One region of the Arthrobacter sp. G119Y2 genome, then DNA from elsewhere that is predicted to be linked to it. Evidence: riboswitches for the same ligand, from Rfam matches in the RefSeq annotation. Region 1 holds a riboswitch; each other region holds the start of a gene.
What was found. A riboswitch is a leader RNA that binds a small molecule or an ion and turns the genes downstream of it on or off. The one in region 1 is predicted to bind S-adenosylmethionine.
Positions count from the first base shown of each region.

Region 2: another riboswitch for S-adenosylmethionine. It lies ahead of WKB88_RS07125 (bifunctional o-acetylhomoserine/o-acetylserine sulfhydrylase); the one in region 1 lies ahead of WKB88_RS14650 (hypothetical protein).
Region 3: another riboswitch for S-adenosylmethionine. It lies ahead of WKB88_RS11620 (LLM class flavin-dependent oxidoreductase); the one in region 1 lies ahead of WKB88_RS14650 (hypothetical protein).

Region 1 covers NZ_JBBPFS010000006.1:216,003-226,147, forward strand. Annotated here, with positions in the region: gene WKB88_RS14605 (histidine phosphatase family protein) at 1-482, shown strand, start outside; gene WKB88_RS14610 (NAD(P)H-hydrate dehydratase) at 457-1,341, shown strand; gene WKB88_RS14615 (CPBP family intramembrane glutamic endopeptidase) at 1,343-2,077, shown strand; gene WKB88_RS14620 (VOC family protein) at 2,196-2,633, opposite strand; gene WKB88_RS14625 (thiolase family protein) at 2,844-4,055, shown strand; gene WKB88_RS14630 (enoyl-CoA hydratase/isomerase family protein) at 4,056-4,811, shown strand; gene WKB88_RS14635 (3-hydroxyacyl-CoA dehydrogenase family protein) at 4,811-5,659, shown strand; gene WKB88_RS14640 (GyrI-like domain-containing protein) at 5,661-5,819, opposite strand; gene WKB88_RS14645 (tyrosine-protein phosphatase) at 6,077-6,811, shown strand; gene WKB88_RS14650 (hypothetical protein) at 6,768-7,151, opposite strand; SAM riboswitch class IV at 7,167-7,303, opposite strand; gene WKB88_RS14655 (LLM class flavin-dependent oxidoreductase) at 7,379-8,398, opposite strand; gene WKB88_RS14660 (RBBP9/YdeN family alpha/beta hydrolase) at 8,466-9,017, shown strand; gene WKB88_RS14665 (ATP-dependent DNA ligase) at 9,028-10,107, shown strand; gene WKB88_RS14670 (alpha/beta fold hydrolase) at 10,139-10,145, opposite strand, start outside.
Region 2 covers NZ_JBBPFS010000003.1:101,415-111,559, forward strand. Annotated here, with positions in the region: gene WKB88_RS07095 (DMT family transporter) at 1-888, opposite strand, end outside; gene WKB88_RS07100 (RNA-binding S4 domain-containing protein) at 1,025-1,255, shown strand; gene WKB88_RS07105 (alpha/beta hydrolase) at 1,313-1,963, opposite strand; gene WKB88_RS07110 (SGNH/GDSL hydrolase family protein) at 2,038-2,946, shown strand; gene WKB88_RS07115 (SRPBCC family protein) at 3,085-3,531, opposite strand; gene metX (homoserine O-acetyltransferase MetX) at 3,592-4,722, opposite strand; gene WKB88_RS07125 (bifunctional o-acetylhomoserine/o-acetylserine sulfhydrylase) at 4,731-6,047, opposite strand; SAM riboswitch class IV at 6,117-6,233, opposite strand; gene WKB88_RS07130 (VOC family protein) at 6,549-7,199, shown strand; gene WKB88_RS07135 (hypothetical protein) at 7,422-8,363, shown strand; gene WKB88_RS07140 (glycoside hydrolase family 2 protein) at 8,454-10,145, opposite strand, start outside.
Region 3 covers NZ_JBBPFS010000004.1:472,062-482,206, reverse strand. Annotated here, with positions in the region: gene WKB88_RS11655 (MmcQ/YjbR family DNA-binding protein) at 1-56, opposite strand, end outside; gene WKB88_RS11650 (DUF1206 domain-containing protein) at 181-1,008, shown strand; gene WKB88_RS11645 (CoA-binding protein) at 1,015-1,443, opposite strand; gene WKB88_RS11640 (LPXTG cell wall anchor domain-containing protein) at 1,551-2,378, opposite strand; gene WKB88_RS11635 (MFS transporter) at 2,665-3,966, shown strand; gene WKB88_RS11630 (MerR family transcriptional regulator) at 3,953-4,726, shown strand; gene WKB88_RS11625 (alpha/beta fold hydrolase) at 4,755-5,372, opposite strand; gene WKB88_RS11620 (LLM class flavin-dependent oxidoreductase) at 5,494-6,909, opposite strand; SAM riboswitch class IV at 6,946-7,061, opposite strand; gene WKB88_RS11615 (hypothetical protein) at 7,223-8,047, shown strand; gene WKB88_RS11610 (ABC transporter ATP-binding protein) at 8,317-9,150, shown strand; gene WKB88_RS11605 (aliphatic sulfonate ABC transporter substrate-binding protein) at 9,291-10,145, shown strand, end outside.

The DNA.
Region 1 (10,145 bases):
CCGGTACGCCGCAGGATCTGCGCATCGACGAGCGCCTGCGCGACCGCGAGCTGGGCATCCTGGACCTGCTGACATCCGCGGGCGTCGCAGCCCGGTTCCCGGAGGAAGCGCAGCGCCGCAACTGGCTGGGCAAGTTCTCCTACCGCCCGCCGGGAGGGGAGTCCTGGGCCGACGTCGCGCTGCGGCTGCGCTCGGTGCTGCGGGACCTGGACGACGAGGAGGACGGCAAGCGCGTGGCGGTGGTCTGCCACGACGCGGTCATCATGCTGATCCGCTATGTCTGTGAACGCCTCAGCGAGCAGGAACTGCTGGACATCGCCGCAAGCACGAGCGTGCGCAACGCGTCCATCACGCGGCTGGTGCGGCCGTCCGGACAGGGACGCTGGGCCTTGGAGAGTTTCAACAGCGTTGATCATTTGGAGTCCGGCGGTGCCCCCGTCACCGAGCATGCAGGAGATGAAGACCATGTCCACCCCCGCTGAAATCGTCACGCCGGCCCTGCTGAAAAACTGGCAGGTCAACCGGGATGCATCGGATAAATCGGACCGCGGCACTGTCCTGGTGGTTGGCGGGGCGCGGCGTTCTCCGGGAGCCGCGCTGCTCGCCGGGCGGGCTGCTCTGCGGGTAGGTGCGGGGAAGCTGACCCTGGCCGTCACGGAGTCCGCCGCGGTTGCCGTATCAGTGGCGGTGCCGGAATCAGGCTCTGTCGCCCTGCCCGAAGACGACGGCGAGATCTCCGGCGGCCGGGCCGCGAAGGTGCTGGCCCCGGACCTGGAAACCACGGATGTGCTGCTGCTCGGACCAGGGCTGGACGACGCCGGACAAACCGAGGAGCTGCTGCGCGGGATAGGCCCGCTCCTGAACGATTCCGCCGCCGTCGTCCTGGATGCCTATGCACTGGGAGTGCTGGGCGGGCTGCCGGAGGTTTACGAACGCTGGGCCGGGCGACTGGTCCTGACCCCGAACCGGAAGGAAGCAGCCCGGCTGCTGGACGCGGACCCGGAGGCGGACCTCGAGACCGAGCAGGCAGCGGTCGACATCGCCGCCAAATACCAGGCCGTAGTGGCCCTGCACGGGGTGGTGGCCGCTCCGGACGGCCGCCGCTGGGAGATTCCGGCCGGCAACTCCGGATTGGGAACCTCCGGCTCCGGCGACGTGCTCGCCGGTGCCATCAGCGGTTTCCTGGCCCGCCGGGCCTCACCCGAGCAGGCCGGATGCTGGGGCACCTACCTGCACTCCACCGCCGGTGACCGGCTCTCCGCGGCTCAGGGGCCGTTGAGTTTCCTGGCCGGGGAACTGCTCGAAGCCATGCCCCGCGTCATGGCTGAACTGACGGTCTAGGGTGGCGAACCAGCACCGGCCGGCTATTGCGCCGCTGCCCTACAGGTTCACGCGCCGGGACGGTATTGCCGCCGGTTTCTACGTCCTGTTTGTCCTCATTTTCAGCTATGCGCCCGGGCTGGGCATCCCGGGCCTGACCCGGCTGATTCCCGATCCGGTGCTGGCCGGCTACGCGGTGAACCTGGCGTTCTACCTCAGTGCCGGGGCGCTGGCTGCCTGGGCGTCCTGGCGGTACGCGGTGCGGGAAACCCGGATCCTGGCCACCCGCCCGTGGCTGACCCTGGCGATCATTCCCGGCGGTGTCTTCGCGATGCTGCTGCTCAGCGTCATTGCCGGGCTCGTGACCGGGCCGCCGGAAACAGCAGTCAACCAGGAAGCCGTCCAGGGGCTGGTTGTCTCCCTGCCGCCGCTGCTGATCATTCCCCTGCTCGTGGTCATTGCGCCGTTTGTGGAGGAGTACATCTTCCGCCACCTGCTGATCGGCAAGCTCAGCAAATACCTCAACATCTGGATCTGCTGCCTGATCTCCATAGTGCTGTTTGCCGGGATCCACCTTGCGGGCAAAGAAGCCCTGGCGCTTCCCGTGCTGCTTCCGTACCTGGTGATGGGAGCGGTGCTGGTGGGGCTGTACGTCTGGGCGGGGAACAACTTCATGCTCTCCTACGGCGTCCATGCCGCGAAGAACCTCCTAGCCGTCCTGCTGACCTACGCCATTCCGGCCGAGCTGCTCCAGTAGCCGAACTCCCTGCCGGTCGCGGGAACCGCGCGTCCCAACCATCTGTGCCCCCATGTCCGGCCCCCATGCACGCACCCCAGGCCTGTGCCCCAGGCCCACCCCCAGGCACTGCGTCATGCTAGGCAATGCAGAATTCGTTGCCCTCGGGATCCGCCATGGTGTACCAGGAGGACGGGCCCTGCTCGGCCGCGTAAAGGAAGGTGGCGCCCCGTGCCTCCAGTTCCGCGCGCTTCGCGTCCTTGTCAGCCCCGTTGAGGTGGATGTCCAGATGGATGCGGTCCTTCGCCGTCTTCGGTTCGGGCACGGGCTGGAACAGGATGCGCAGGCGTTCGGGGGAGTGCGCTTCGCTCTCCCGGCAGATGGCGGCACCGTCGCGCCATCTGCGCTGCCCGTTGTGTTCGACCACATCGTCCGGACCGATCGCTCCCTGTTCCAGCAGCGAATCAATGAACGCCTGGTCCAGGGGTTCAAGGACCCAGCCCAGGGTTTCGGCCCACCAGTCAGCCTGGGAATGGGCATCCGCGCAGTCAACACAAATCTGAATATTGAAGGTCATGATCAGGAGCTAACCAGAGGGAACCCGTCGGCGGCCCGGTACTGCGGTCAGCTGCTGTCCGCAGGGGCGGCTTGTTACGGTGTCTCCCTGCGCAGACATTGACCGGAGTGCGCCAACATGGGATTGTTTACAGAACGAACGTTCAGTAATTGGCGCGCCTTGCACACACAGCAGGCAACACAGCAACACAGACGGTGGGAGCAGACGGACATGGCTGAAGCATTTCTCGTGGGCGGAGTACGGACTCCGGTAGGCCGCTACGGCGGCGGGCTCTCAGGCGTCCGTCCCGATGACCTCGCAGCACTGACGCTGCAGGAACTGGTGGCCCGCGAGGGACTGGACCCCGCCGTCGTCGACGAAGTGATCCTGGGTAACGCCAACGGTGCCGGCGAGGAGAACCGCAACGTTGCGCGCATGGCTGCCCTGCTGGCGGGCTTCCCCTCGGACGTTCCCGGCATCACCGTGAACCGGCTGTGCGCCTCGGGCCTCTCCGCAATCATCATGGCCTCGCACATGATCAAGTCCGGAGCCGCGGACATCGTCATTGCCGGCGGCACCGAGTCCATGAGCCGTGCCCCCTGGGTCACTGAAAAGCCCACCAAGGCCTTCGCCAAGCCGGGGGATACCTTCGACACCTCCATCGGCTGGCGCTTCGTCAATGAACGCTTCACCTCGGGAGAGCTCTCCCGGGACGGCAAGATGACCTACTCGATGCCGGAAACCGCGGAGGAACTCGCCGCGGTGGACGGCATTTCCCGCGAAGACGCCGACGCCTTCGCCGTCCGCTCGCACGAGAACGCCATCGCCGCCATCGTTGCCGGGCGCTTCAAGGATGAAATTGTTCCGGTCACGGTTCCCGGCCGCAAGGGCGACACCGTGGTGGACGCAGACGAGGGCCCGCGCGAGGGCACCACCGCCGAGGTCCTGGCCAAGCTGCGTCCGGTGGTCAAGCCGGGCGGCATCGTCACCGCCGGAAACGCCAGTTCGCTGAATGACGGAGCATCCGCTGTCATCGTCGCTTCGGAGCGGGCCATCCGCGAATACGGACTCACCGCCCGTGCCCGGATTGTCGACGGCGCTTCCGCCGGAGTTCCGCCGGAAATCATGGGCATCGGCCCCGTCCCGGCCACTCAGAAGGTGCTCGCCCGCAGCGGCGTAAAGCTCGCCGACGTCGGGGCTTTTGAGCTGAACGAAGCCTTCGCCACCCAGTCACTGGCTTGCATCCGCCGGCTCGGCGTGAACGAGGACATTGTGAACAACGACGGCGGCGCCATTGCCCTGGGCCATCCGCTCGGCTCGTCCGGCTCGCGGATTGCCATCACGCTGCTGAACCGGATGGAACGCGAGGGCGCTTCCCGCGGCATCGCCACCATGTGCGTAGGCGTGGGCCAGGGCACGGCCATGCTCATCGAGGCCGTCTAAGTGGGCGCTGACTACAGCTCGTTCACCACGCTGCAGGTCACCGAGGACGAAGGGCGGATCACCGCCGTCCTGAACCGGCCCGAGGTCCGCAACGCCATCGACCAGGCCATGGTCGATGAGCTGCACCAGCTGTGCGCGGAGCTGGAGGAAAACCCCCGGATCCTGATCCTGGCCGGCAGCAGCGGCGTGTTTGCCTCCGGAGCGGACATCGCCCAGCTCCGTGAACGCCGCCGCGACGACGCCCTGCGCGGCATCAACTCCAGCGTTTTTGCCCGGATCGCCAAGCTGCCGATGCCCGTCATCGCAGCCCTGGACGGCTATGCCCTGGGCGGGGGAGCGGAACTGGCCTTCGCCGCCGACTTCCGCATCGGCACCCCGCGGCTGAAGATCGGCAACCCGGAAACCTCGCTCGGCATTCTGGCCGCCGCCGGCGCCACCTGGCGGCTTAAGGAGCTCGTGGGGGAGCCGCTGGCCAAGGAAATCCTCCTCGCCGGGCGGATCCTCACCGGCGACGAGGCACTGGCAGTGCGCCTGGTCACCGAACTGGCGGACCCCGAGCAGCTGCTCGACGCCGCCCACGCCCTGGCCGACCGCATTGCCCGCCAGGACCCGCTGGCGGTACGGATTACAAAGGCCGTGTTTGCGGCTCCGGCAGAGGCGCACCCCGTTATTGACACCCTGGCCCAGGGGATTCTGTTCGAATCCGAGGCCAAATTCGACCGCATGGCAGCATTCCTCGAGAGGAAGAAAAAATAATGGCAGTTCCCTCCACGGTAGGAGTTCTCGGCGGCGGACGGATGGGCGCGGGCATCACCCACGCCTTCTGCACGGCGGGGGCCGGTGTGGTGGTGGTGGAGCGCGACGATGACGCCGCCTCCGCCGCCTACGACCGGGTTGCCGCCAACCTGGCCAAAAGCGTGGAGCGGGGAACGGTTGCCGAATCCCTCGAGGACCTTACCGCCCGCCTCTCCGTCTCCACCGACTACGCCGACTTCGCCCGCTGCGGACTCGTGGTCGAGGCCGTGCCCGAGGACTTCAGCCTCAAGGCCGCAGCTCTGGCCGCCGTGGAGGAACAGCTGGCCCCCGGCGCCTGGCTGGCCTCCAATACCTCCTCGCTGTCCATCGCCGAACTGGCCGGAAAACTCGAGCGCCCGGACCGCTTCTGCGGTCTGCACTTCTTCAACCCGGTGCCGGCCTCCGAACTGATCGAGGTGGTGCTCGGGCCGCAGACCTCCGCGGAGCTGGCCGACACCGCCCGGACCTGGGTGCAGGACCTGGGGAAAACACCCGTCGTCGTTCAGGATGCCCCCGGCTTTGCCAGCTCGCGGCTCGGAGTGGCCATAGCCCTGGAGGCCATGCGGATGGTGGAGGACGGCGTCGCGTCGGCCGAGGACATCGACGCCGCCATGGTGCTGGGCTACAAGCACCCCACCGGCCCGCTGCGGACCACCGACATAGTGGGCCTGGACGTCCGGCTGGGCATTGCCGAGTACCTGGCCTCCACGCTGGGGCCCCGGTTCGAGCCGCCGCAGATCCTGAGGGACAAAGTGGCCCGCGGCGAGCTCGGCCGAAAATCCGGCAGGGGCTTCTTCGACTGGCAGTGAGTCAGGCGCGGGTGACCGGCTGCTGCAGTTCGGTCACCCAATCCGACTGGTCCTCGGACACCGCACGCATGTACAGCTCCCGGCAGGGACCGGAAGGCGCAAATCCGCGGGCAATGATCTCGGCGTGGAGAGCCTGCCAGCTCTCGGCGATGCGGTCCATGGCCCCGAGGTGCACCCCGCAGAGCGGGCTGGTCGGACACCACCGCGGTGCGGGCGGCAAGACGAACGGCGGGAAGGGATTTCTGGACAACTTCGATCGGTGACATGGCACGTTCCTTTTCGATGAGGGGAGCCTGCATTCCACACCGATGAGCCTAGGGCAGCCGTGCGCTGTTCCTCCTCGACCTCGCGCCGGACACACCTCACGCCTCCGACCCAGTGGAAGTATCCCCGCCGGACTCGGCCTAGGGTGGAAGCATGGACAACCGCACTGACCGCGGCGTGGAGTGGGAGGGCGCCGCCAATGCCCGCGACCTCGGCGGCATTCCCCTTGCCGGCGGCGGGAAGGTGGCGCCGGGCCGGATTTTCCGGATGGGCCGCTCGGAATGGCTGACGGAGAACGGCTGGCGGCAGGCATACAACGACGGCGTGCGCACCGTCGTCGACCTGCGCAACGACTCCGAGATCGGCCGCCGGGATACCGATCCGGAGGTGCCGCCGTCGGCGGCCCGGGACATTGTGTTCCTGAACCGGCCCACCCAGGAGGCGAAGGATCCGGAGTTCACCGCCTTGACCGGCCCCTACATGGACTCGCCGCGCTTCTACCGGGAAAACCTGCGCCGCTGGCCGGAGAAGATCGCCGCCGTCATGCGTGCCGTAGCCGAGGCCCGTGACGGCGCCGTCGTCATCCATTGTTCCGCCGGCCGGGACCGCACCGGCCTGATCGCCATGCTGGCGCTGGCGCTGGCCGGTGCGGAACCCGAAGCCATTGCCGAGGACTACGAGCAGGCGGTCCGCGGCATCAATGCCTTCCACGCCACCCAGCTGCACCCGCGGGAAAAACCGCTCACCGAGGACCAGCTCCGGGAGCGGGTGGCCGACGGCCGAAAGGAACTGCTCCGCGCCCTGGACGGTTTTGACGCGGAACAGTACCTGCTCTCAGCGGGACTTAACCTTGACGAGATCGCGCGGCTTCGGCGTCGCCTGCGCTGACCCGGTTACAGGGAAGCACCCTTTCCGGCGTCGCCAAGTAGAAAAAAGAACGCTTGGCCGCAGTGACGAAGCCGCCGGGAACCAGCAGCGACGAATGCCGTGCGCACCACTGCGCCTGCCCGTCCGAACCGGCCAGGGCCTGCGCCAGGGCCGGCAGGTCGTGGAACCACATCAGCTGCTGCTGACCGTCCACCACCAGCTGGATCAGGTCCAGGTCGAGATCAACGTACGCCTGCGCGTCCACCCAGTCATCGAAGCCGGCCAGCAGTTTGGCATGGATGAGATGAACGTTGTGGCCGGGCTTGAAACTGGTGCAGCGGGCGTCACTGGAAATGCTCACAGTGTTTTCCTTTACGGTTTGTTCTTGCCTGCGCCGGGCGGCGGCAGACCGCTTCGTCATCCGAACCACCCGCCGAACAGTGGGGTTGGTGTGAGGCCAGTCGGAGCTTTTCCGGCCGGAACTTGTCCGGCCGTCGGCCACCTCTCGTGAAGCTGACACAACACTAGCGCACGCCGCCGACACTGGGAACCGTCCGCCGTCGTGCGCTCTGCATCCATGGCGGGGAGTCAGCGCCAGCCGGCTGCCGGAGCCACATGCTTCACGATGTTTTCCAGCAGCTGCGTGTTGTACTCCACGCCCAGTTGATTGGGCACAGTGACCAGGACCGTGTCCGCGTCCTGCACCGCGGCATCCGCGGCGAGCTGTTCAGCGATCACATCCGGTTCGCCGATGTAGCTCTTGCCGAAGCGGGCCAAACCGCCGTCCAGCGTTCCCACCTGGTCGCGGGTGTCGGCCAGGGCGCGCAGGCCGAAGTACCGCCGGTCCTCATCGGTGACCAGCGGAATGACGCTGCGGCTCACGGAGACCCGGGGTGTGCCCTCGTGTCCGGAATCGGCCCAGGCGGAGCGGAACAGCGCTATTTGCTCGGCCTGCAGCTGGTCGAAGGGCACGCCGGTGTCCTCGGTCAGCAGGGTGGAGCTCATCAGGTTCATGCCCTGCTGTCCGGTCCATTTGGCCGTGGCGCGGGTGCCGGAACCCCACCAGATCCGGTTGCTGAGTCCGGGGGCCTGCGGCTCCACCGCAAGGGTTCCGGAGGTGCCGGTCATGACCGGATCGGCTGCCGCCAGCCCGGCGCCGGCGATGGCGGCGCGGAACACGAGGGTGTGTTTGCGCGCTTCATCGGCGTCGGTGCTGCCGTCGGCCGGAACATATCCGAACGCCTCGTAGCCGCGCAGGGCCGGCTCGGGTGATCCCCGGCTCACGCCCAGCTGCAGCCGTCCGCCGCTGATCAGGTCCGCCGCAGCTGCTTCCTCGGCCATGTAGAGGGGGTTTTCATAGCGCATGTCGATCACTGCGGTGCCCAGTTCCAGCGTGCTGGTGCGTGCGGCCATGGCAGAGAGCAGCGGGAACGGCGCGGCGAACTGCGGGGCGAAATGGTGCACCCGCAGGTAGGCTCCGTTCACGCCCAGTTCCTCCGCTGCGACCGCCAGATCGATGGTCTGCAGCAGGGCGTCCCGGGCTGTGCGCACGGAAGATCCTTCTACATCCCGGTAATGTCCAAAGGACAGGAAACCGATGTTCTTCATGTTCAGGCACAGCGCCGGTTTTCGCAGAGATATTCCCCGGATAATTCCCCAGAAGCGAGGCAAACGCATGCACCTGACCATGGTTCCCGGGATCGGCGGATCCAACAACGCGCACTGGCAGAGCCTGTGGCAGGACGGCGGGCCGGAGAAGTCCCGGATTTCGCCGTTGTCGTGGGATGACCCGAACCTGGAAAACTGGCTGGACGCGCTCGACGACGCCGCCGGCAGCCGTGCAGGCGACACCATCCTGGTGGCTCATAGCCTGGGGTGCCTGGCGTCCGCCGAATGGCTGCTGCGGAACCCCGGCGGGGCCCGGGGCGTGCTCCTGGTGGCGCCGCCGGACCCGGCCGAACCGGCGTTTCCCGACACCGCAGGCTCGTTCCGGGACCCGAGGCTTCAACCGCTTCCGGTGCCGGGGCTCCTGGTGGCGAGTGAAAATGATCCGTACTGCACCCTGCCGGGAGCACGGCTTCTGGCCGGTGCGTGGGGTGTGCCTCTGGTGGATGCCGGGGCTTTGGCTCACATCAATGATGAGAGCGGGGTGGGGGACTGGCAGCAGGGACGGGCCCTGCTCACCGCGTTCGCTGCGGGTCTGGGCACGGCAGTCTTCTCCGGGTAAGAATGGGCCCATGAAACTTCCGGTCCTGCCGCCCGTGGCCCCCATGCTGGCCAAAGCCGTCACCGCCCTGCCCGAGGGGGAGTACTCCTACGAGCCGAAGTGGGACGGCTTCCGCTCCATCATCTTCCGGGACGGAGATGATCTGGAGATCGGCAGCCGCAATGAAAAACCGATGACCCGCTACTTTCCCGAACTCGTTCAGGCATTGAAGGACAACCTGCCGGAACGCTGCGTGGTGGACGGCGAAATTATCCTGATCAATGCCTCCGGTGAACGGCTGGATTTTGAAGTGCTGCAGCAGCGCATCCATCCGGCGGCCAGCCGGGTGAAGCTCCTCGCAGAGCAGACCCCGGCGGCCTTCGCCGCCTTTGACCTGCTGGCACTGGATGACACCAGTTACCTTGAGCGGCCGTACGCCGAACGCCGGGCAGCGCTGGAAGAGGCTCTGGCGGAAGCGAAGGCACCGGTGTACCTGACGGCCGCCACCACCAATCCGGAGACCGCGCAGCGCTGGTTCGGCGAGTTTGAGGGGGCCGGGCTGGACGGCATCGTGGCCAAGCCGCTGAACGATCCCTATCAGCCCGGCAAGCGGACCATGGCCAAGTTCAAGCACGAGCGGACTGCGGACTGCGTGCTGGCCGGCTACCGGGTGCATAAGAGCGGGCCGGATGCGGTGGGCTCGCTGCTGCTGGGAATCTATAACGACGACGGCGAACTCACCAACGTGGGCGTCGCGGGAGCCTTCACGATGGCCCGGCGGAAGGAGCTGTTCTCCGAACTCCAGCCGCTGATCAGCGACTCCGCGGACCACCCCTGGACGGCGGACAAGCAGGACGCCGGAACCCGGACGCCGCGGAACTCGGAGGGCAGCCGCTGGAGCGGGAACAAGGACCTGTCCTTCGTGCCGCTGCGGCCCGAACGCGTGGTGGAGGTCAAGTACGACCACATGGAAGGCGAACGCTTCCGCCATACCGCCCAGTTCCTGCGCTGGCGTCCGGACCGCACTCCCGAGTCCTGCACCTACGGCCAGCTCGAGGAACCGGTGAAATTCGACCTGGCCGAGGTGCTGACGGTTCCCGCCGACGCCTAGGCATACTGGCCCCGCACGGTCTGTGTGCTGTTCAGCTG
Region 2 (10,145 bases), on a different contig from region 1:
CCCGGGCATGTTCCACGGCAGCGTCGCCAGGACGATGGCCGCCAGAGTCAGCAGAGTTCCCAGCACGGTGGCTGCCACCACAACACTGCCCGGCGCGGGAAGGAAGATGTCCAGCAGCAGCGAGCCGATGAGCTGGCCGCCGATCATGCCCAGGCTCGTCAGCAGCACGCCCAGGCTGCGCACCAGCAGCGCGCTCAGTCCGATGAAGACGCACCCCGTCGGTCCGCCCAGATACAGGTACCACTCCCCCGGCAGCGGCTGGCCGACGCCGGAGACGGCCACCTTCACCAGCCACATCAGGCCAAGCACAGCGGTTCCGGCGATGAAGTTGACCAGCGTGGCGGTGATCGGAGTGCCGTAGTGCATGCCGGTGGTTCCGTTCATGGCCTGCTGGAAGCTCATCAGCATGCCGGCCGTCAGCGGCAGCAGCACCGGAAGCAGCAGGTCGGACGCTTCGGATGTCCCGGCCAGCTTGGGGCTGACGGCCCAGGCGACGGCGGCGATGGTCAGTACGGCGCCCACCACCCGCATCACGGTGAGCGCCTTTTTGCCCGCCGGACCAATGCCCAGGCGGTCCACCACCAGGCCGGTCAGCGTCTGGCCGGCGACGGCGGCAACCGTGAACACGGCAACCCCCAGGACGGCGACGGTCAGGGTTTGGGACAGCACAAAGTAGCCGCCGATGGCTCCGGCCAGCACGTAATAGCGGGGAAAGCGTCGTTCCCGCAGCGCCGGCAGCAGCTGGGCGGCACCGGCACGGCCGCGCGGCAGCAGGACCGAAATCAGGATCATCACCACCAGGCCCACCGAGAAGCTGACCAGCGCCGCGGCCAGGCCGTCGTCGAGCCGTGTCCCGAGTGCTCCGTTGACACGGGACTGCACGGGCATGGCCGCCCCGGCCACGATGGCGAGGGGCAGACCGATCAGGGGATTAAATCGCACGGGGTTTGGCACGAACCAACCCTACGGCAGGCCCGCACCCGTTCCGGAATTGGTGACGGGTGTTGTCGGGCAGAATGGAGGTATGAGTTCCAGTGACCCCCAAGACCTTCCCATCCGCGACGACATGATCCGCCTGGGCCAGCTGCTGAAGCTGGCCAGCCTGGCCGAAGACGGCATCCAGGCCAAGCAACTGATCGAAGACGGCCTGGTCAAGGTCAACGACGCCATTGAGGAGCGCCGCGGCCGGCAGCTGCACCCGGGCGACGTCGTCTCCGTCAACGGCGAAGCGATTCGCATCGTTAAAGAGGACTAGCCCTCACACTCAGCCGGGCCGGCCCCTCTTGGGGGCCGGCCCGCAGGGACGCGCGCCTCAGCCCTTGAGCACCACGTGGGTGAGGAACTCCTTCACGTGTCCCAGTTCCTGCATGTTGATGCCGTGCCCCATGTTCGAATACAGGATCTTGGTTAGAGCCGTGTGCTCATTGAGCCAGGCGTGGGTGAACTCGATGCGCGGCGCATCGATCACCGGATCGGCCTGGTCCCGGCCCCAGAAGAACGGCACCCGGCCGGCCGGAAGCTCCTCGTCCCTGAAGAACGGGTTACCGTCCGCGGGCACCACAAAACCTGAAAGCCCGACGACGGCGGCGAAGTCCGCGGGCCGGTGCCGCAGCAGGGTGCTCGCCACGGCCATTCCCATCGAGAAACCGAGCAGCGAGACGCTGCTGTGCTGTCCACTGACCCCGTCCAGCCAGTCCGAGACATCACTCACGGCGTCGACAACGCTCTGCACGGAGAACTGCGGTTCGTTCATCAGCGGAAACCAGGTGTAGCCGGGGCCCTGGGCCTGCGGCGCACGCACCGACGCGACGGTGAACTCGGAGGGCAGGTAGTCCGCCAGCCCCATCAGGTCTTCCTCGTTGGCGAGGTAACCGTGGAAGAGGACCAGCAGCGGCGTTCCGGCACGCTCGGCTTCGGGCTTGGACCAGAGGACAGTGGGATTCCAGGGAGCGGTTGTAGGCATGATATTCATTTTGGCACGGCCGGTTCCTGAACCTACGGTCGCGTAGCCCGGCCCCTCCTTGGCAGGATGGAGCGGTGACTTCTCCCTCGATGCCCCAGGACAGCTCTTTACCCTCATCGGCCTCCGCCGCCGAAGCGGCCGCCGTCGCCGATTCCGCCGCTGAAGCCGCCGTCGAAGAGCATCAGGTGCATCCCTGGACCCGCTATGTCGCCATGGGCGATTCCTTCACCGAAGGAATCGGTGACCCGAATCCGGACAGCCCCGGCGGCCACCGCGGCTGGGCGGACAGAGTGGCGGAGGAACTGGCCCGCGAGCGGGACGGTTTCGCCTATGCCAACCTCGCCATCCGGGGACGGCTCCTGGACCAGATCATCAGCGAACAGCTGCAGCCCGCACTGGACCTGAAGCCGGACCTGGTGACCATCTGCGCCGGCGGGAATGACGTCATCCGTCCCGGCGGCGACCCGGACAAGCTGGCCGAAAAAATGGACGCCGCGATCGCGCGGCTGGCGGGAAGCGGCGCCACGGTGGTGCTCTTTACCGGCCCCGACTTGGGGACCACCCCGGTGCTGGGCAGTGTCCGGGGCCGCGTGGCCGTTTACAACGAGAACCTGCGCACCATTGCCGCCCGCCACGACATCGTCATCGCTGACATGTGGGCGCTGCGGGAGCTGAGCGCCCGTGAGATGTGGGCGCCGGACCGGCTGCACTTTTCGCCCCTGGGCCACCACACCATTGCCGCCATGGTGCTGGACACCCTCGCCGTCCCGCACACCCTGGAACCGCTGGAACCCAAGCCGCTGCCGGCCAAGAGCTGGCGCACTGCACGCACCGAGGACCTGACGTGGGCCCGCGAATACTTCATGCCGTGGGTGGTGCGCCGGGTGCGGCACCGCTCCTCCGGCGACGGCATTGCCGCCAAGCGTCCCCTCGCCGGGCCGATATTCGGCGGTCCGGGCATGCCCCCGGGTTCGGCCGACTAAGCGGCCGGGTTCTGCCCGGCTATGCCGGAGCTCTGCCGGAGCTCTGCCCGGGCTCTGCCGGAGCTCCGCCGGCTAGCCTGCCGGCTTGTCGGTGCGGTGTCATGGCGGCAAGACTAACACCGCATCATTCAGGAGCAGTCAGCCCCGCGAACCCTTTTCCGCCAGCTGAATGAGCGTCGCCAAATGGTCCGCCCAGGCGCCGGAGTGGGTGCGCGCCACCTCGTCCCCGTCCGCCAGGGTGCCCAGGCCGCTTTCGGTGATGACGACGTCGGTGTAATCGGTTTCGGCGTCCGGGCCCGGAACCGCGTCCAGCAGGAAGCTCACCACCGTGTGGGCGTTCCAGCCGGGTTTGGTCCAGCGGAAGGACAAAAGCCTGTCGCGGGCCACGGCGAGCACGGTGCCCGTGGCGCGCTGCTCACCGCCGTCGTCGGCCGGACCCTGCGCCGCCCGCTCGCTCAGCGGCGACCCGGGACTGGGGGTGAAATCCATGCCGGGCCACCACGCGGCCCGGTTGTCCACCAGTGCATGCCAGAGTTCCGCCGGCGGGCACTGGGCCTGCGCCGCAACCCGAATTGAATCACCCATGTCATTGTTCTTCCACGGCCGGACCGCCTTGGCAAGAGCACCCGTGCGGCTCCGGCGCGCTCACGCTGATCCGAAGAACCGCTTCCTGAGCGGAACACCGATCTGCTCGACGTCGGTAAGGAACCCGTCGTGGCCAATGGGCGCCGTGATGGTGTGCACCTCCACGCTGCCGGGCAGTGCGGCCGCCAGGACCTCGGACTGCTCCGGGAAGTAGAGCCGGTCCGAGTCCACGGCGGCAACAAAGAACTCCGCCGTAACCCCGGCCAGCGCCTGTTCCAGGGAGCCGCGGCCGCGGGCGACGTTGTGGCTCATCAGCGCTTCGGTCAGCACCAAGTAGCTGTTGGCATCGAACCGTTCCACCAGCTTGCGGGCCTGGTGGTCCAGGTAACTCTCCACCGCGTACCGGCCCCGTTCGGCCGGCAGGGCGGAACCCAGCGGGTCCTCCTGCGTCTGCGGCTGGTGCCCAAACCGGTACTCCAGCTCCGGCTCCGAACGGTAGGTGATGTGCGCTATCCGGCGGGCCAGGCCCAGGCCGGCAGTCGGCGTCGGGCCGTTGTAGTAGTCGCCGCCGCTGAAGCGCGGGTCCAGCCGGATGGCCTCAAGCTGCGCCTGTCCAAAGGCGATCTGCTCGGCCGAGCTGGCTGCCGTGCAGGCAATGACGGCGCAGCGCCGCACCCGGTCCGGTTCGGTAACGGCCCATTCCAGGGCCCGCGCCCCGCCCAGCGATCCGCCCAGCACCGTGTGCCAGGACCGGATGCCCAGCTGGTCCGCGAGCCGGGCTTCGGCGCGGACGGAGTCCCGGATGGTGACAAACGGGAAGCGCGATCCCCAGGGCAGGCCCTGCGGATCGGGCGAGGACGGTCCGGTGGAGCCGTAACAGCCGCCGAGCATGTTGACGGCCACCACAAAGAATCGGTTGGTGTCCACGGATTTCCCCGGACCCACCAGCGCGTCCCACCATCCGTCTTCCCCGGTGTCCCCGCGGGCAACATGTGTGCTGCCGGTCAGGGCATGGGCCACCAGGACGGCGTTGGACGCATCGGCGTTGAGCCTGCCCCACGTCTCATAAGCGAGTGTCACCTGCGGCAGGTGCCCGCCGGTTTCCAAATCCAGGCCGCCGATGTGAGCATGGCGCAGCACCCCGTCCCGGGCGGGGGCGGGGTGCTGCGGCACCGTGGACGGCAGGGTCACGCGAATCGCTACGCTCCCTTGGCGGCCCGGAAGCCGGCGTCGAGGTCGGCAATGATGTCGTCAATGTGCTCGATGCCGACGGACAGCCGCACCAGGCCGGGGCTGACCCCCGCGGCGAGCTGGGCTTCGGCCCCCAGCTGGCTGTGCGTGGTCGACGCCGGATGGATCACCAGGGAACGGACGTCGCCCACATTCGCCACATGGGAGTGCAGCTCCAGCGCATCCACGAAGCGCTTCCCCGCCTCGATGCCGCCGGTGATGTCGAAGGAGACAATGGCACCGGTGCCGCGCGGCCCGTACTTGCGACCGCGCTCAAACCACGGGCTGGACTCAAGGCCCGCGTAGGCGACCGAGATGACGTCGTCGTGCGCTTCGAGCCAGTTGGCAACCGCGACGGCGTTGGCCACGTGCCGCTCCACCCGCAGGCTCAGCGTCTCCAGCCCCTGGGCGATGAGGAACGCGTTGAACGGTGAGACGGCCGAGCCGAGGTCGCGGAGCAGCTGCACCCGGGCCTTGAGGATGTAGGCGAGGTTGGCGCCCAGGACGCCGTCGGCGCCCAGGTCCCTGGCGTATACCAGGCCGTTGTAGCTCTCGTCCGGGGTGTTGAACCCGGGGAACTTCTCCGGATCCGCGCCGAAGTCGAAGTTGCCCGAATCGACAATGACACCGGCAATCGAGGTCCCGTGGCCGCCCAGGTATTTCGTGGCCGAATGCACCACAATGTCCGCTCCCCATTCAATGGGCCGGATCAGGTACGGGGTGGACAGGGTGTTGTCCACGATCAGCGGGACGCCGGCCTCATGCGCGACGACGCTGATGCCTTCGATGTCCAGGACGTCCTGGCGCGGGTTGGAGACCACTTCGCCGAAGAACGCCTTGGTGTTGGGCTGCACGGCGCTGCGCCACTGGTCGAGGTTGTCCGGGTCCTGCACAAAGGTGGTCTCGATGCCGAACTTCTTCAGGGTGTGCTTGAAGAGGTTGTAGGTGCCGCCGTACAGGCTGGGGCTGGCGACGATGTGGTCGCCGGCTTCGGCAACGTTCAGGATTGCGAAGGTCTCCGCGGCCTGGCCCGAGGCGAGCAGCAGCGCACCGAGTCCGCCTTCAAGGGACGCGATCCGGTTTTCCACCGCTTCCTGGGTGGGGTTGCCGATTCGTGTGTAGATCGGCGCGAGCTCAGCCAGGGCAAACCGGTTGGCTGCCGCTTCGGCACTGGGAAAGACGAACGACGTCGTCTGGTAGATCGGCAGCGCACGGGCACCGGTGACGGCGTCGGGCTCCTGTCCCACATGGATCTGACGGGTTTCGAAGGACCAGTTTCCTGACATGGCATTGCTCCCTATTGACCAGGGGCCGCATCGAGACTTCTAGCCGGGAAAGAGCCGGCAGCCACGTGTGACCCGCGCTTGCCGTACGCCCGATTGACGTACAGCCAGGTCTTCACCCGGGGCACCCCACCGCGGTTGGAGGGTTGCCGGCCAGCAAGCCGGGGCTATCTGCTGGCACTCATGACCTATTCCCCCAATGAAAACGGATAACCCCGAACCCCGCAACCTCTGTGACGGTTCATTTCCCTGCGTTGCAGCGGCGCTGCTGAGCGGGCAGTACGGCTTACCGTGCTGGGGCACTGGACGACGACGTTCGCCAGGGGCAGGTCATCAATAAGCACATCGTAGATTTTTTGCCAGCGGCCCTGCCCTCAAGAGCAGGGATTCCCGGGCCGTGTTCAGCGGCGGAAAAGCACCCGATCCGCGGGCAGAAAAAGTAAGTACACGCAGTTAGGGTTACCTTGGTCGAGAGGTCGGTCACAACGTGCAATTATGGGCCGCATGCGCTTGGACCATGTATCTTATGCCTGTGAATCCGACGGTCTTTTGGCCACGACCGAGAGGATTGCTTCCGCTCTGGGAGCGGACTTCGTCAAGGGTGGCGTCCACCCCCGTTTCGGCACCCGCAACATGATTCTTCCTCTGGCTAACCACCAGTATGTCGAGGTGGTGGAGGCCCTGAGCCACCCGGCATCAGACAAAGCTCCTTTCGGACAGGCTGTGCGGCAGCGCTCCGAATGCGGCGGCGGCTGGATGGGCTGGTGCGTTGCAGTGGACGATCTGTCTCCGTTTGAAGAGCGCCTAGGCCGCGAGTCGGTCCCGGGCAACCGCAAGTTTCCCGACGGCCAGGAACTGACCTGGCGCCAGATCGGCATCAACGGCCTCATCGCCGACCCCCAGGTGCCCTACATGCTGCGCTGGGACGAGGGCACTGAGCCGCTGCATCCCTCCGCTGCCCTGCCCGGCATGCCCGGTGCCGTGAAGCTGAATTCGCTGACCATTGCCGGATCCGCCGAGCGGGTCACCCGGTGGCTGGGCACGCCGGTTGAAGAGCCGCTGGAAAATGTGGGCGTCACATGGATTTCCCCGAAGGGAACCCCCGGTATCATGTCCGTCACGTTCAATACGGCGAACGGCCTGGTCGAGATTTAGGCTGCGCCGCTCCGGTTTGTCCGGACCCCTCCGGTTTGTCCTGACCCCTCCGGTTTGTCCGGATCCCTCCGCTTTGTCCGGATCCCTCCGGTTTGTCCGGATCCCTCCGGTTTGTCCGGATCCCTCCGCTGCGCAGTGGCAGGGATTCCCCAAACCGGAGGGCTGTCCACAACCGGGCCTCTTGCGCTGGCGGGCGGTCCGCAACCCGTCCAGCCTTGAGGCATGGACCCGGCATTCATTTACTCAGCCGACGCCGAAACCAATGGTACGGACCGGCGTTCCCTGGCGCTGAGCTGCCGATCGGGCAAACTCGTCCGTCTCCGCCCTGGTGTGTACATGCAGGCGGAGGACTGGCGGATTCTGTCTCCCTGGGAACGGGAGCGGGCACGAATCCGGGCCGCTGTCGCCCAGGTGCCGGGGCAGCGCATCCTCATTCAACAATCCGCCGCAATCATCTGGGGACTGCCTGTCATTGGGAAGTCAGCCGAAGTACTGCTGCTGGCCGTTCATCCCACCCATGGCCGACGCCGCGGGGATCTCCGCTGGGCCGAGCGCCGGCTGCTGGAACCGGTCACCGCGTGGGACGGGCTCCCCGTAACTTCCCGTGCGCATACGGTCCTGGACATGGCTGCCTATCTGGACTTCGAGCGTGCAGTCCCTGCCATGGATCATGTTCTTCGCCCGGATCCCGTTCGTGGTCTTCCCGGCCTGGGGAAGGAACACCTTCGCGAGCTGGCGGAGCATTTGCCCGGCCGTCCCAAACAACTCCGGGCGCGGCGGGTTATCGACTTCGCGCAGGCCCTCTCCGAGTCAGCCGGTGAGTCCTACTCCCGGGCCGTGCTGTACCGGCAGGGTTTTCCGGAGCCTGAGCTCCAGCATGAATTCCACACTGCGGCAGGGCGGTTCCGCACTGACTTTTACTGGCCCGGGCACAGGCTCGTCGGGGAGTTCGACGGTGCGGTGAAATACGGAAGCGGCAAAGGAAGCATCGCACCGTCGTGGGATACCCTCCTGCGGGAGAAACGCCGGGAAGACGCCATTCGGGCCACCGGCGTCGGATTTGTCCGCTGGTCCTGGAATGACATCACCCGGCCGCCCCAGCACCCGGAGGGTTTGGTGCAGCGTCTGGTCCGGGCCGGGCTGCCCCGACCTGGCCGCCGCTGATTCCCTCCGCTTTGTGAGAAACCCTCCGCTTTGTGACAATCCCTCCGCTGCGCAGCGGAGCAATGGTGTCAAAGCGGAGGGGAATACCGATCAGTCCCGAAACGTCGGCAGAACAGCGCCGGCCGCCGCCCGGATGAGCCCGGCGTTGAGGTCCCGCACCGTCCCGGCGTCGATCTTCACCACCCGCCGGTCGTAGGTGAGCAGCCCGTTCACCTCGTCCTCCACATCCGTGAGCTGGGTATAGACCGTGGCGGCCAGCCCCTGCGCCACGGCCGGTTCGATCTGCCGCCGGTGCAGCTTTTTATACGCCTGCCGCAGGGCCTCGGGGGTCTTGAAGCGCCGGTACCCGAACTCCTTCTCATTGAAGGTGTGGCCCGGCACGCGCAGGCTGTACCCGCCGTATTCGGAAAGCACGACGGCGCGGCCGTCCCGGAGCCACCCCTTCCGCAGCTTGAACGGCACAAAATAAACGTGCACGCTCTTGAGGTCTCCCCCGCCCTGGTCATGCCAGCCGCTGGCGTGGTCGATGGTCCGGGTGGGGTCGAGTTCGCGCAACAGCTGCGTTGCCGCATTCGCGTCGAACTGGCCCCAACCCTCGTTGAACGGCACCCACACGGCAATCGAGGTGCAGTTGCGCAGCAGCTCGACCGTTGAGCGCAGCTCGCCGCGGAAATCGTCCCGGCCCTGCTCGTCGGAGCGTCCGAAGGCGGCATAGTCACTATCGTCGCGGTGCGGTACGCCAACCGCAGGCGCAGTCACGACCGCGTGCCGGTATGACCGGCCGCCGTTGACCAGGTCCTGCCAGACCAGCATGCCGAGACGGTCGCAGTGGTAGTACCAGCGCAGCGGCTCGATCTTGATGTGTTTGCGCAGCATGGTGAAACCGAGGTCTTTCGCAGCCTGAATGTCGTAGGCCAGCGCCTCATCCGACGGTGCCGTGTACAGCCCGTCCGGCCAGTACCCCTGATCGAGCAGCCCGGCGTGGAAGTAGGGGCGGCCGTTGAGCAGCAGCCGGGTATGGCCGGCATTGTCCGGTCCGACCCCGAAAGTCCGCAGTCCGGTGTAGCTGCTGATGCTGTCCAGTTCCTCACCGGCGCCAGCGTCCCCAGCACCGCCGTCGGCAACCAGCGTCACGGAAACGTCATACAGAAAAGGATCTTCCGGCGTCCACAGACGCGGATTCGGCACCGGAATGCGGGTGGCAGCACCGGGCACGACGACGGCGTCCGCCACAGTGCGACCCCCGGCGGACACGGTGATCACTGCCTGCAGGTCCGGGCCTGTAGATGTCCCTGCCGCGCCGCCCCCACGCGGGGTGCAGCCGTCCACGTGCACGGTGACGGAAACGGAGTCGAGATCCGGCACCAGGTCCAGCCGGGAAATGCTGACTCGCGGCACCGATTCCAGCCAGACCGTCTGCCAGATCCCGGACTGTGCCGTATACCAGATGCCGCCGCGGTCCAGCATCTGCTTGCCCCGGCTGGCGTAGCCGGTGTCGCTGATGTCGCGGACCCGGACGATGATCTCGTGTTCGGTTCCGGCGGCCGCGGCGGCGTCTCCAGCGTCCACGGCGGCGGCGGCGGCCGCGGAGGAACCGGCGCCCGCGGCGTCACGGGTCCCGGCGGCGAGCGCATCGGTGACGTCCAGCGAGAACGGGAGGTATCCGCCGTCGTGCCCTCCCACCTCAACCCCGTTGACGGTGACCGTGCAGCTCTGGTCCACCGCACCGAAGTGCAGCAGCACCCGTTCGCCGGCGAAGCCCTCGGGCAGGCGGAGGCTGCG
Region 3 (10,145 bases), on a different contig from region 1:
TCCTCATAGGTGCCCGGGAACTGCAGGCACACCCGCCTTACCGCTGCCGCATCCATCCTCCGAGCCTAGTCCGACGCCGCGCGGCGGCGCCACAGGTGACAGGATGGAAGGAACCCACAACCCTAACCGGCGCATGCCATGGCGTGCGCCTCACTCGCTCATTCACTCACGGAGGACACTTTGGCTCGCACAGGACACGGGGACAGGCTGGCCTCGGCCGCGGCGAAGGCTGCCGATTCCAAGGGCTTTGAACGCGCGGCCCGCATGGGATACGTCGCAAGCGGGCTGCTGCATCTGCTCATCGGGGTCATTGCACTGCAGATCGCGTCAGGCGGCAGCGGCGACGCCGATTCCTCCGGTGCGGTGGCGGCGCTGGCCGGGCAGCCCGGCTGCTTGATCCTGCTCTGGATCTGCTTCCTGGGCTGCCTCACCCTGGCCCTCTTCCAGCTTTCGCGGATCTGGCTGGAGGGCGGCGGGCTAAAGGGCAAGGACCTGTGGAAGATGCGCGGCTCGGCCGCCGGGCAGGCCATTGCCTACGGCGCCATCGGCTCGACCTTTGGTTCTTTCGCCCTCGGCGGCGGAACGGACAGCGGTGAGAGTTCCTCCAGTTGGAGTGCCCGGCTTATGGCCCAGCCTGCCGGGGCGCTGCTGCTGGGCCTGGTCGGCCTGGGAATTGTCGTCGTCGGCGGCTACTTTGTGTTCAAGGGCGCCAGCCGCCGGTTCCGCAATGACCTCCGCGCCGTTCCGCCGGGAACATGGAACCGGGCGGTTACGGTCACGGGCGTGCTGGGATTCGTTGCCAAGGGAATTTCCCTGGCCATTCTTGGAGTGCTGGTGATGGTTGCAGCCGCCACCGCCGATCCGGAACGTTCCAGCGGCCTCGACGGCGCCCTGCACGCCCTGCGCGAGCAGCCTTTCGGCTGGCTGGCACTGGGCGCGGTGGGCGCGGGGCTGATTTGCTACGGCCTCTACACGGGGATCCTGCGGGCGCGGTTCGCCAAGCTGTAGGAACGCTCACAAGCCGTAGTGTGGAGCCTCAATGACGGGGCAGGTGTCCATCACGACGTCCAGGCCGGCATCGGCTGCGCGGCGGGCGGCTGCCTCGTCAATGACGCCGAGCTGCAACCACACGGCTTTCGCCCCGACGGCGATGGCCTGGTCCACCACATCGCCCACCCGGGCGGAGTTTACAAAGCAGTCGACGACGTCGATCGGGCCCGGGATTTCGCTGAGCCGCCGGTAGCCCTTGTTGCCGTGGACATCGTCGCCCTTGAGACTGACCGGAATAATCTCCATGCCGAGATGATCCTGGACGTACTTCGATACGCCCACTGCCGTGCGCATGGGGTTATTGGAGAGCCCGACGACGGCCCACCGGCCCTTCTGCCGAAGCAGGCGTTCGACTACCGCCGGGTCATTTACGTGTGCGCCGTCAACTGCCATGTGCCGTCCTTCGATGGAAACCGTAAAGGGGGCTCCAGCTTACGCCCGGGCTGCCGACACCCGCGAGGAGGTGTCCGCAGCCCGGGCGTAAAGCTCGGGGATCCCGTTTACAGATCCTCACCGGATCCGCGGCGCCGCTTTGCCGCGAGGAGGAGCAGCCCGCCCAGCCCCAGGGCTCCGACTCCGGCGGACACGGCCAGGGCCGTTCCGTCGCTGCCGGTCTTGGGGAGCTTCCCCGACTTTCCGGGCTTCTCCGGCCGCTCCGGCTTTTCCGGCGCGGGGGTTGGTGCAGGCGTGGGGGTGGGGGTGGGAGCCGGCACCGCGGTGTAGGCATTGGTTACCGTCAGGTCCACAGTGCTGCCGGCGGCCACGGCAACCGGCTCAGGCAGAGTGGTCTGGACAGTAACGCTTTCACTGCTGCCGTCTTCCGGCTCCGTCACTATGGGGTAGTACGAGTTGAGAATCCGGTTGACGTACCCGATGTTGGGCACTGTCGCTTCGTCCCAGGTGCCGTTCTCATAGCCGATCCCGACACGTGTTTCGGTGCGGATATCGATGCAGTACATGGGTGCCGTTGTTTCGCCGTTGATGTCCTCGGTAACGATGACGCCGGCAAAGCCGGGGTTGTTGGTCTGGTACCCCGAGGGAATGGACGTTGGATATGACGCAACCGGCCAGGTGGTCCCCACCGGAGGCAGGGCTCCGGTCAGCGACTGGCCCTCCCCCAGCCGGCTGATGACTATGTCGGTGTTGGGGCCATAGGGATTGTTGGCCGGCACCTCCCGCACATAATCGATTCTGGCGGACGCCGGTGAAGCGAGCGGAGCGATCATCAGCATCGCCAGAAGCACACCCAGCAGGCCTCGGGCGGCAATTCGCAGCCGCCTGCGCCCGGTGTGTGATCGAGCCTCATGAAGTGGTTGGAAACGACTCATAGGGTGTGCCTGCCTAAAGTGAGATCAAAAGCGCAGTGGAACGCTCGGGGCCCTGAACCTATAGGCCGACTGCTGGGGTATTCCAGAGCAGAAAGCAAAATTGCTGTTTCCGGGAAGAAGTTTTTTAGAAACTGCGTCCGGTGGGTGGAGCAAACCACCGGAGGTTCCTTGTCCCCTGCCGGACTGATACTTGTTTTCGAATCGAAGACATACGGGACGGATACTGCCGTGCGGGCGGAAACGGAAACTTGACTCCGACGCAGCGTCATAGTTCTTACTCGAGAGCATGAAATCAACCGCAGTCTTCTACCTCACCTCGTACTCGCTTTCACTGCTGGGAAACTCCATTGCGGCAATTGCCCTGCCCCTGATCCTGCTTCAGGCAACGGGCAGCATCATGTCTGCGGGCATCCTGGCGGCATCCACCGCCGTTCCCGCATTCCTGGCCGGCCTGCTAACGGGGGTGGTGATCGACCGGGTCAACCGGCGCACCGCCTCCGCTGCTGCCGACGCTGTTTCTGCCGTTTCACTTGCGGCTCTGCCGGTGGTTGATGCGTTGACCGGTCTGGATCTGGGCTGGTTTATTGTTTTCGGCATTCTTGGCGCAGTAGGTGATATGCCGGGTTTGACCGCACGGGAGGCGCTCCTTCCGGCAATAGCCCGTGCGGCCGGTCTTTCCGCAGGGAAACTCCTCGGAATTCGGGAGAGCATTGGAGCGCTGGTCATGGTGATCGGGCCGGCGGCCGCGGGCGGACTAATGGTCTTATTTGAGGGGTCCACGGTCCTTTGGATAACCGCGGGGACCTCCCTTGCGGCAGCAGCGGTGACGCTTCTCATTCCAGGCAGTGCCTGCGCCCTTAAACCCGAGCCGGAGTCCCTAACAAAAAATCGTCCGGCCTGGAATCAATTGCGGCAGGGCTGGAGCGTCTTGTTTCAGCGCGACAAAACCCTGCGCGCGGCCACCCTCATGACCCTTATGATGGTGGGCGTCCTGGTTGCCCTGCAGGGCATCATCCTGCCCGCGCATTTTTTCCTGCTGAACCGGCCCGGAGAGCTGGGGCTCGTCCTCGCCGCACTCGCCGCCGGGACGCTGGCGGGCGGGACACTCTACGCAGTCCTGGCCTCACGACCGGGGCTCCGCCGGTATTGGCTCACCGCCGGTCTGGCCGGAACGGCAGCCGGCCTGGCCATTCTCGGCACACTGCCGGCGTCGTGGGCCATGCTCACCGGAGCGTTGATCCTGGGCCTCGCCTCCGCCCTGCTCGGATGCGTAACCGGAACCGTCATGGTCGAACGCATCCCGGAACAGATGCTGGGGCGCATCATGGGAACCCAGAACTCCCTGGCCCTTCTGGCAGCGCCCGCGGGGATGGCGGCAGCAGCCCTTATCGCCGAGCGGCACGGATTGGTTGCGGCAGGCCTGACCGTGGCAGGCCTGTGGACCGCGGCGGCGGGGTGGGCACTGGGATCGCCCTCCCTGCGTCTTACCCCGCAGGTTCCGCTCGAGGCCTCCGCGTCCACACCCGGAACGCCCGCGGCACCGGGCACAATGGACCCCGAGAGGACGGTGGGAGATGAAAAGCAGTGAGATGGCAGCGCTGGCCGGGGTAACGGTGCGGACATTGCGGCATTACCACCAGCTGGGAGTACTGCCGGAACCGGAGCGCGGGTACAACGGGTACCGTAATTACGACGCCCGGGACCTCATTCGCCTTCTTCGTATCAAGCGGCTTGGCGCCATCGGAATTCCGCTGGACGCAATGGCGGAATTGTTGGACGGCGACGGCGGAACCGGCGGCCCGGGAGCTGAAGCCACGGCCCTGCTGGACGAGCTGGAGGCCCGCATTGACGCGGAAATGGACCTGCTGCAGCGCCGGAAACGGCTGATCACCGGGCTCAGGACGGCCCGCGCACTGGATCTGCCGCCGGAGCTGGCGCAGGTGGTTGACGCCTTCGCCGCGTCAGCTCCTGCATCCGTGCGGCAGATGGATCGTGAACAGGCCATCCTGCTGGCACATCTTGCGGGTGAGGACGGTGTTAACAGCCTTGCGGAGGTCTACGAGAAACTGAGCTCGTCGGAGCTTGCCGACGGGGTGCTGCAGTTTTACACCGACTTTGCCGGGCTCACCCAGGAAACCTCCGACGAAGAGCTGGAGCAGCTGGTTACCGGTTTCGTGGAAACAGTCGCTGTTCCCGTCCGGGACGCGATCGCGGGTTCCGGGCAGCTTCTGGCCGCGGACGAGTCCGCCGTCACGGCCGTTTTTGACGAGTACCGGCAAAGCGCACTGAATCCGGCCCAGCAGCTGGCCCTGGCCCGGATCACAGAGCGGCTGGAGGGAGTGGGCTGAGCTGGCGACGCCGGATACTTCGCCGGCGCTAGTTCAGGAAGGACTCGATGGCGTCCGCAAGCGCTGTGTCAGGCACGCTCGTCGTATCGCCCTCCAGCAGCTGGAACTCCCCCTCATCGAGAGCGGCCGCGGCGCGGCGGGCCAGGTCCTGGGTTTCGTCGCCGCTGGTGCTGCCCGCCAGAACGAGAACCGGGACCTGGACGCCGCCCAGTCCTTCAAGTTCGGTCTGCAGGAGCAGAAGCTCGTCCTCACCTTCCTCCAGCGCCAGAGTTGGCTCCAGCGCCACCACCCGGGTGATCACCGCCGACTCCTCAGCGGCGCGCAGCGCCAGGAAAGCGCCGGAGGCAAACCCGTAAAGGCTCGCGGAACCGCCGGCCACCTGCACCACCGCCAGCAAGTCATCGACGTCGGACTCTGCCGTGTATTCCTCCCCCATTCCGCTCTCCCCCATGCCGCGCCGGTCATAGGTGTAAACCGTGTGGTTCTCCGAAAGCAGGTCGGCAAGAACCTGCGTGCTGGAGCTGCTGCGGTCCGCCGTGAGGGGATCGACGATCACGAGCGGCGGGCCGCTGCCCTGCCGGGACCAGGCAATGCGGGTTCCGTCTGCGGACAGAGCGATTCCGGAAGCGCTGGGAGAGTGTTCCATGGCATGCTCCTGCACAGGCTGGGGACGACGCACCGGATTGGATGCGCCACCTTTCAAACGTAGGAGCGGGCCCGGGTACGGTCAATGGCGGCGGAGGCAGAGCCGACTTGCGTACTCCGGTTTAATACACCGCCGGCTGCAGCCGGTACGAGGCGCCGCGGTGTTCCTCCGGCAGCTTGTCTCCCCGGTTGAACAGCTTGTTGCGCAGGGTGCCGGCGCTGTATTCGGTCCGGTAGGCGCCGCGCTTCTGCAGTTCGGGCACCACAAACTCGACGATGTCCTCGAAGGTGCCCGGCGTAACCGCGTAGGCCAGGTTGAAACCGTCGACGTCGGTCTCTTCCACCCAGCGGATCATCTCCTCGGCGATTTCCGCTCCCGAACCCACCATCCGCGGCCCCAGTCCGCCGATCCCCACTGAATCGGCGATGTCGCGCACCGTCCAGGGTTCGCCGTCGTCCTTGGGCTTCTGGAAGTTGCCCGCGGCGGACTGGATGGCATTGGATTTCACGTTGCCCAGCGGCTCGTCCAGGTTGTAGCCGGACAGGTCCACGCCCATCCACCCGGACATCAGCGCCAGGGCACCCTCATGGCTGGCGTACTGCTGGTAGTCCTCGTGTTTGGCGGCGGCTTCTGCTGCGGTGGCGGCAGTGATAACGGTCATCAGCGTGTAGATCCGGATGGAATGCCGGTCCCGGCCTGCGGCCTCGGCGGCGTCCCGGATTTTCGTGACCGTTGCCTTCAGCTTTTCCTTGGTGGGCGCTCCGACAAATACCGCCTCGGCGTTGGCAGCCGCAAACGTTATGCCTCGCGGGGAGGCGCCGGCCTGATAAATCACCGGCGTGCGCTGCGGCGACGGCTCGCTGATGTGGATTCCCGGAACTTTGAAGTACTTGCCTTCATGGTTGATGTCATGAACCTTGGCCGGGTCGGTGAAAACGCCGGTCTCCTTGTCGCGGACGACGGCGCCGTCCTCCCAGGAGCCTTCCAGCAGTTTGTAGATTACTTCGAGGTACTCATCTGCGTGGTTGTAGCGCTCATCGTGTTCCAGCTGGTCTTCAGCCCCCAGGTTCCGGGCGGCGGAGGGCAGGTACCCGGTCACGACGTTCCAGCCGACCCGGCCGTTGGTGAGGTGGTCAAGCGTGGAGAGCCGGCGGGCAAACGGATAAGGATGCTCGTACGCGGTTCCGGCAGTGACGCCGAAGCCGAGGTGTTCAGTGACCAGGGCCATCGCGGACACCAGCAGCAGCGGATCATTGACCGGAACCTGGGTTCCCTGCCGCAGGGTGGCCTCGTTGGAGCTGCCGTACACGTCGTAGGTGCCCAGCACATCCGCGAGGAAAATGCCGTCAAACAGCCCTTTTTCGCAGGTCCTGGCCAGATGCGCCCAGTAGCGGAGGTCGGTGTACTCGGCGGACTTATCCTGCGGGTGGCGCCACAGGCCCGGCGACTGGTGGCCCACGCAGTTCATGTCGAAGGCATTGAAGCGGATCTGCCGCCGGCTGCTCTCTTCGGTCGCGGGGATGCTCTGCTCTGACATGGGGAACCTTTCGGAACGGGACGCACCCGCAAAGGAGCGCCGTACTTGCCGTCCGCGGACGCGGGACGGCCGGATCCTCATCTGGGGCACCCCGCTACGGAGAAGAGGGTTGCCGCCCAACCAGCCAGAGCTTCGCGTTGGGACTCATGATCCTTCGGCTCCAGTATCTGCACAGCACTGCAGCGCTTGGGAAGTCAATGACCTTTTGTGAACCTGCCCGTTGCTGCCCACTCCTGCCGCCGGCCGGGGTCCCGCCCGTTGCCGGACCCAAAACACGCTTCCGCTGGCGCGCCCAGTCGCTATTGTGTGCGACATGAAAAGACACCTGAGCTGGATCGTGCCGTTTGTTGGTGTTTTTGCGCTTTATCTCGGCGCGGCCCTGGGGACAAACATCAACCTCCAGTCCGGCAGCAGTGTCAATGTTCAGGCCCTCATTCAACTCGCCATTTTCCTGATGTGGGTTGTGCTCACCATTGTTTTGGTGATCCGTACGGTGCGGAACGGTTACCGCGTTTTCCGCGGCTATCGGCGGTCCGGCGGCCATCTCACCAAATCGGAGCAGGCCCAGGCAAATCTTCAACAAAACTACGAGAACTCATGGGCCGCGGCCAGAAACCTGGTTGCACAACTCTCGGCGGGACACCGGCCGGCGTCCCTTGAAGTGTGGGGAATCGTTCTGGAACCGGGCGAAACAGTGCACCTTTCAATCAGAGCGGATTATGCACGCTTTTACGGCCTCAACGGAACTTATGTTCATACATCGGGATTCTTTTGGGGGCAGCCTGCCTTTGTCCTAGCAGGATTCGGAGTTACCGCCCTAGCCAACAGATCACGACGGCGGGCAGCTCAGGCTGCATCGCGCCAACAGTGGCGCGATTCCCAGCACAGTCAAATGTTCCTGACCGACCGGAGGATTATCTGCCAAGCAAACGGCAGGTGGCTCAGCTTCTATTACGCGCACGTCTCCGTTTGTTATCCCGAGCCGGAGAACAACAGCATGGTGCTCGAATTCCACTCCTCGGAACCGCTTCTGATCGGAGGAGCGGAGGCGCCGGTGGCCATCGCCTACTTGGTCTGGGCACTCTACGGGGAGCACGGACTGAAGGCCCACCCTGCCCTCGAAAGCCTGCGCAGATGATGATCCACAGCCTGCACCGGCTTGTGGGCCGCCAGGGCAGCGCAGCGAAATATTACGCCGGGGACTTGCCCGTTTCCCGAATGGCGCGTTTAGTAGCACTTGACCATCCCGAGCGGCTGAGAGACCTGGATCAGTGAAGCCGCAGCAACCCTGGTTGCCGTACCTTCTCCTTGAGGAACGGCAATAACGAGGACAACGCCGCAGGAGGCCGTAACCGGCCCAAGGCGTTTTCCGTAGGGTGCTACTGCCAGGACCGATGGAGAGTTAACATGACCGCCTTGGCTTCACAGTCCCCTGCCGCCGCCCCGCCCGCTGTTTCCGGGCAGGCACCCGCCGGCTCCGCGCTTCCCGTGACCTTTTCCGGCCTGGGCCGCAGCTTCGGCACCGGACCTGAGGCCCACCTCGTCCTCCGGGACATCACCTTTGAAGTTTCCCCCGGCGAGGTCCTGGCCATCCTGGGTTCCAGCGGCTGCGGAAAGTCCACGCTGCTGCGTGCCGCTGCCGGCCTGGATCCTGCCAGCACCGGCGAAGTCCTGATCAACGGCACTGCCGTGAACGGAATCGACGACCGCTGCGCCGTCGCGTTCCAGGAACCCCGGCTGCTGCCCTGGCAGACTCTGCAGGCCAACATCGCCATGGGACTGCCCAAGGGCACAAGCGCCAAAAACGGCAAGGCCAAGGTCGCCGAACTGCTGGAACTGGTGGAACTGGCGTCCTTCGCCAAGCACCGGCCGCGGGCCGTCTCGGGCGGCATGGCGCAGCGCGCCTCGCTGGCCCGGGCACTGGCCCGCACCCCCGGGGTGCTGCTGCTCGATGAACCTTTCGGTGCCCTGGATGCACTGACCCGGCTGAAGATGCAGGACCTGCTGCTCTCAGTGCACCGGGCCACCCCCACCACCGTGCTGCTGGTGACCCACGACGTGGACGAGGCCCTCCAGCTGGCCGACCGCATCATCATCCTCGGCAAAGAGCCCGGAACCCCCGGCGCCACGATCACGGACACCATCACCGTGCCCGGCAGCCGGCCGCGGAACCGCGCGTCGGCGGAGCTGGCACGAATGCGCGGCGAGCTCCTGGCCCGCCTCGGCGTCGACCGCCACTAGCCGTCCAGCGCCCCTCCCGGAACCATCCCGGCTGCCGCCCTCCCGGGACGCGCCCCGGTTCCCGGGCGCACTCCCGGTCCTCCCGTGCCTTTTGCGGCACTGACTCATGCTTCCCAGACTTCCCAGAGAAAGAAACTCCCATGAACAGCCGTTCCCGCAGCTCCTCTCCGATTTCCTCCCCCATCAAGGCCCTCGCCGCGGCCGCAGCCGCAGCGTCCCTGCTGCTGACCGGCTGCGTGGCCGGGGAGGATTCCGAATCTGCCGCGAACGCCGGAACCGCCGACGGCGGAACACTCACCCTGGACTTCGCGACGTACAACCCGCTGAGCCTGATCATCAAGGACCAGGGCTGGCTGGAGGAAACGCTCGCGGAGGACGGCGTCACCGTGGAGTGGGTGCAGTCCGCCGGGTCCAACAAGGCCAACGAGAATCTGCGGTCCGGAGCGGTGGACGTCGGTTCCACGGCCGGTTCCGCCGCGCTGCTCAACCGTGCCAACGGGTCCCCGATCAAGGCCATCGACGTCTTTTCCCAGCCCGAGTGGTCAGCGCTGGTAGTCGGCGCGGATTCGGAGATCACCTCCGTGTCGGACCTCAAGGGCAAGTCGGTGGCCGCCACCAAGGGCACGGACCCGTATTTCTTCCTGGTCCAGGCCCTGGAAGAGGCCGGGCTGAGCCTCACCGACGTCACCGTGGAGCAGCTGCAGCACGCCGACGGACGCACCGCGCTGGAGAACGGTTCGGTGGACGCCTGGGCCGGACTTGACCCGATCATGGCCGGCGCCGAGCAAAACGGTGCCCGGCTGGTCCACCGGAACCTGGACTTCAACACCTACGGCATCCTGGCCGCAAATGAGGCGTTCCTTGAGGAGGATCCCGAGCAGGCACAGGCCGTCGTCAACGCCTACGAGAAGGCCCGCGCCTGGGCTGCGGAGAACCCGGAGGAAACCGCGCAGATCCTCGCCGATGTCGCCGGACTGGATCTGGCCGTTGCGCAG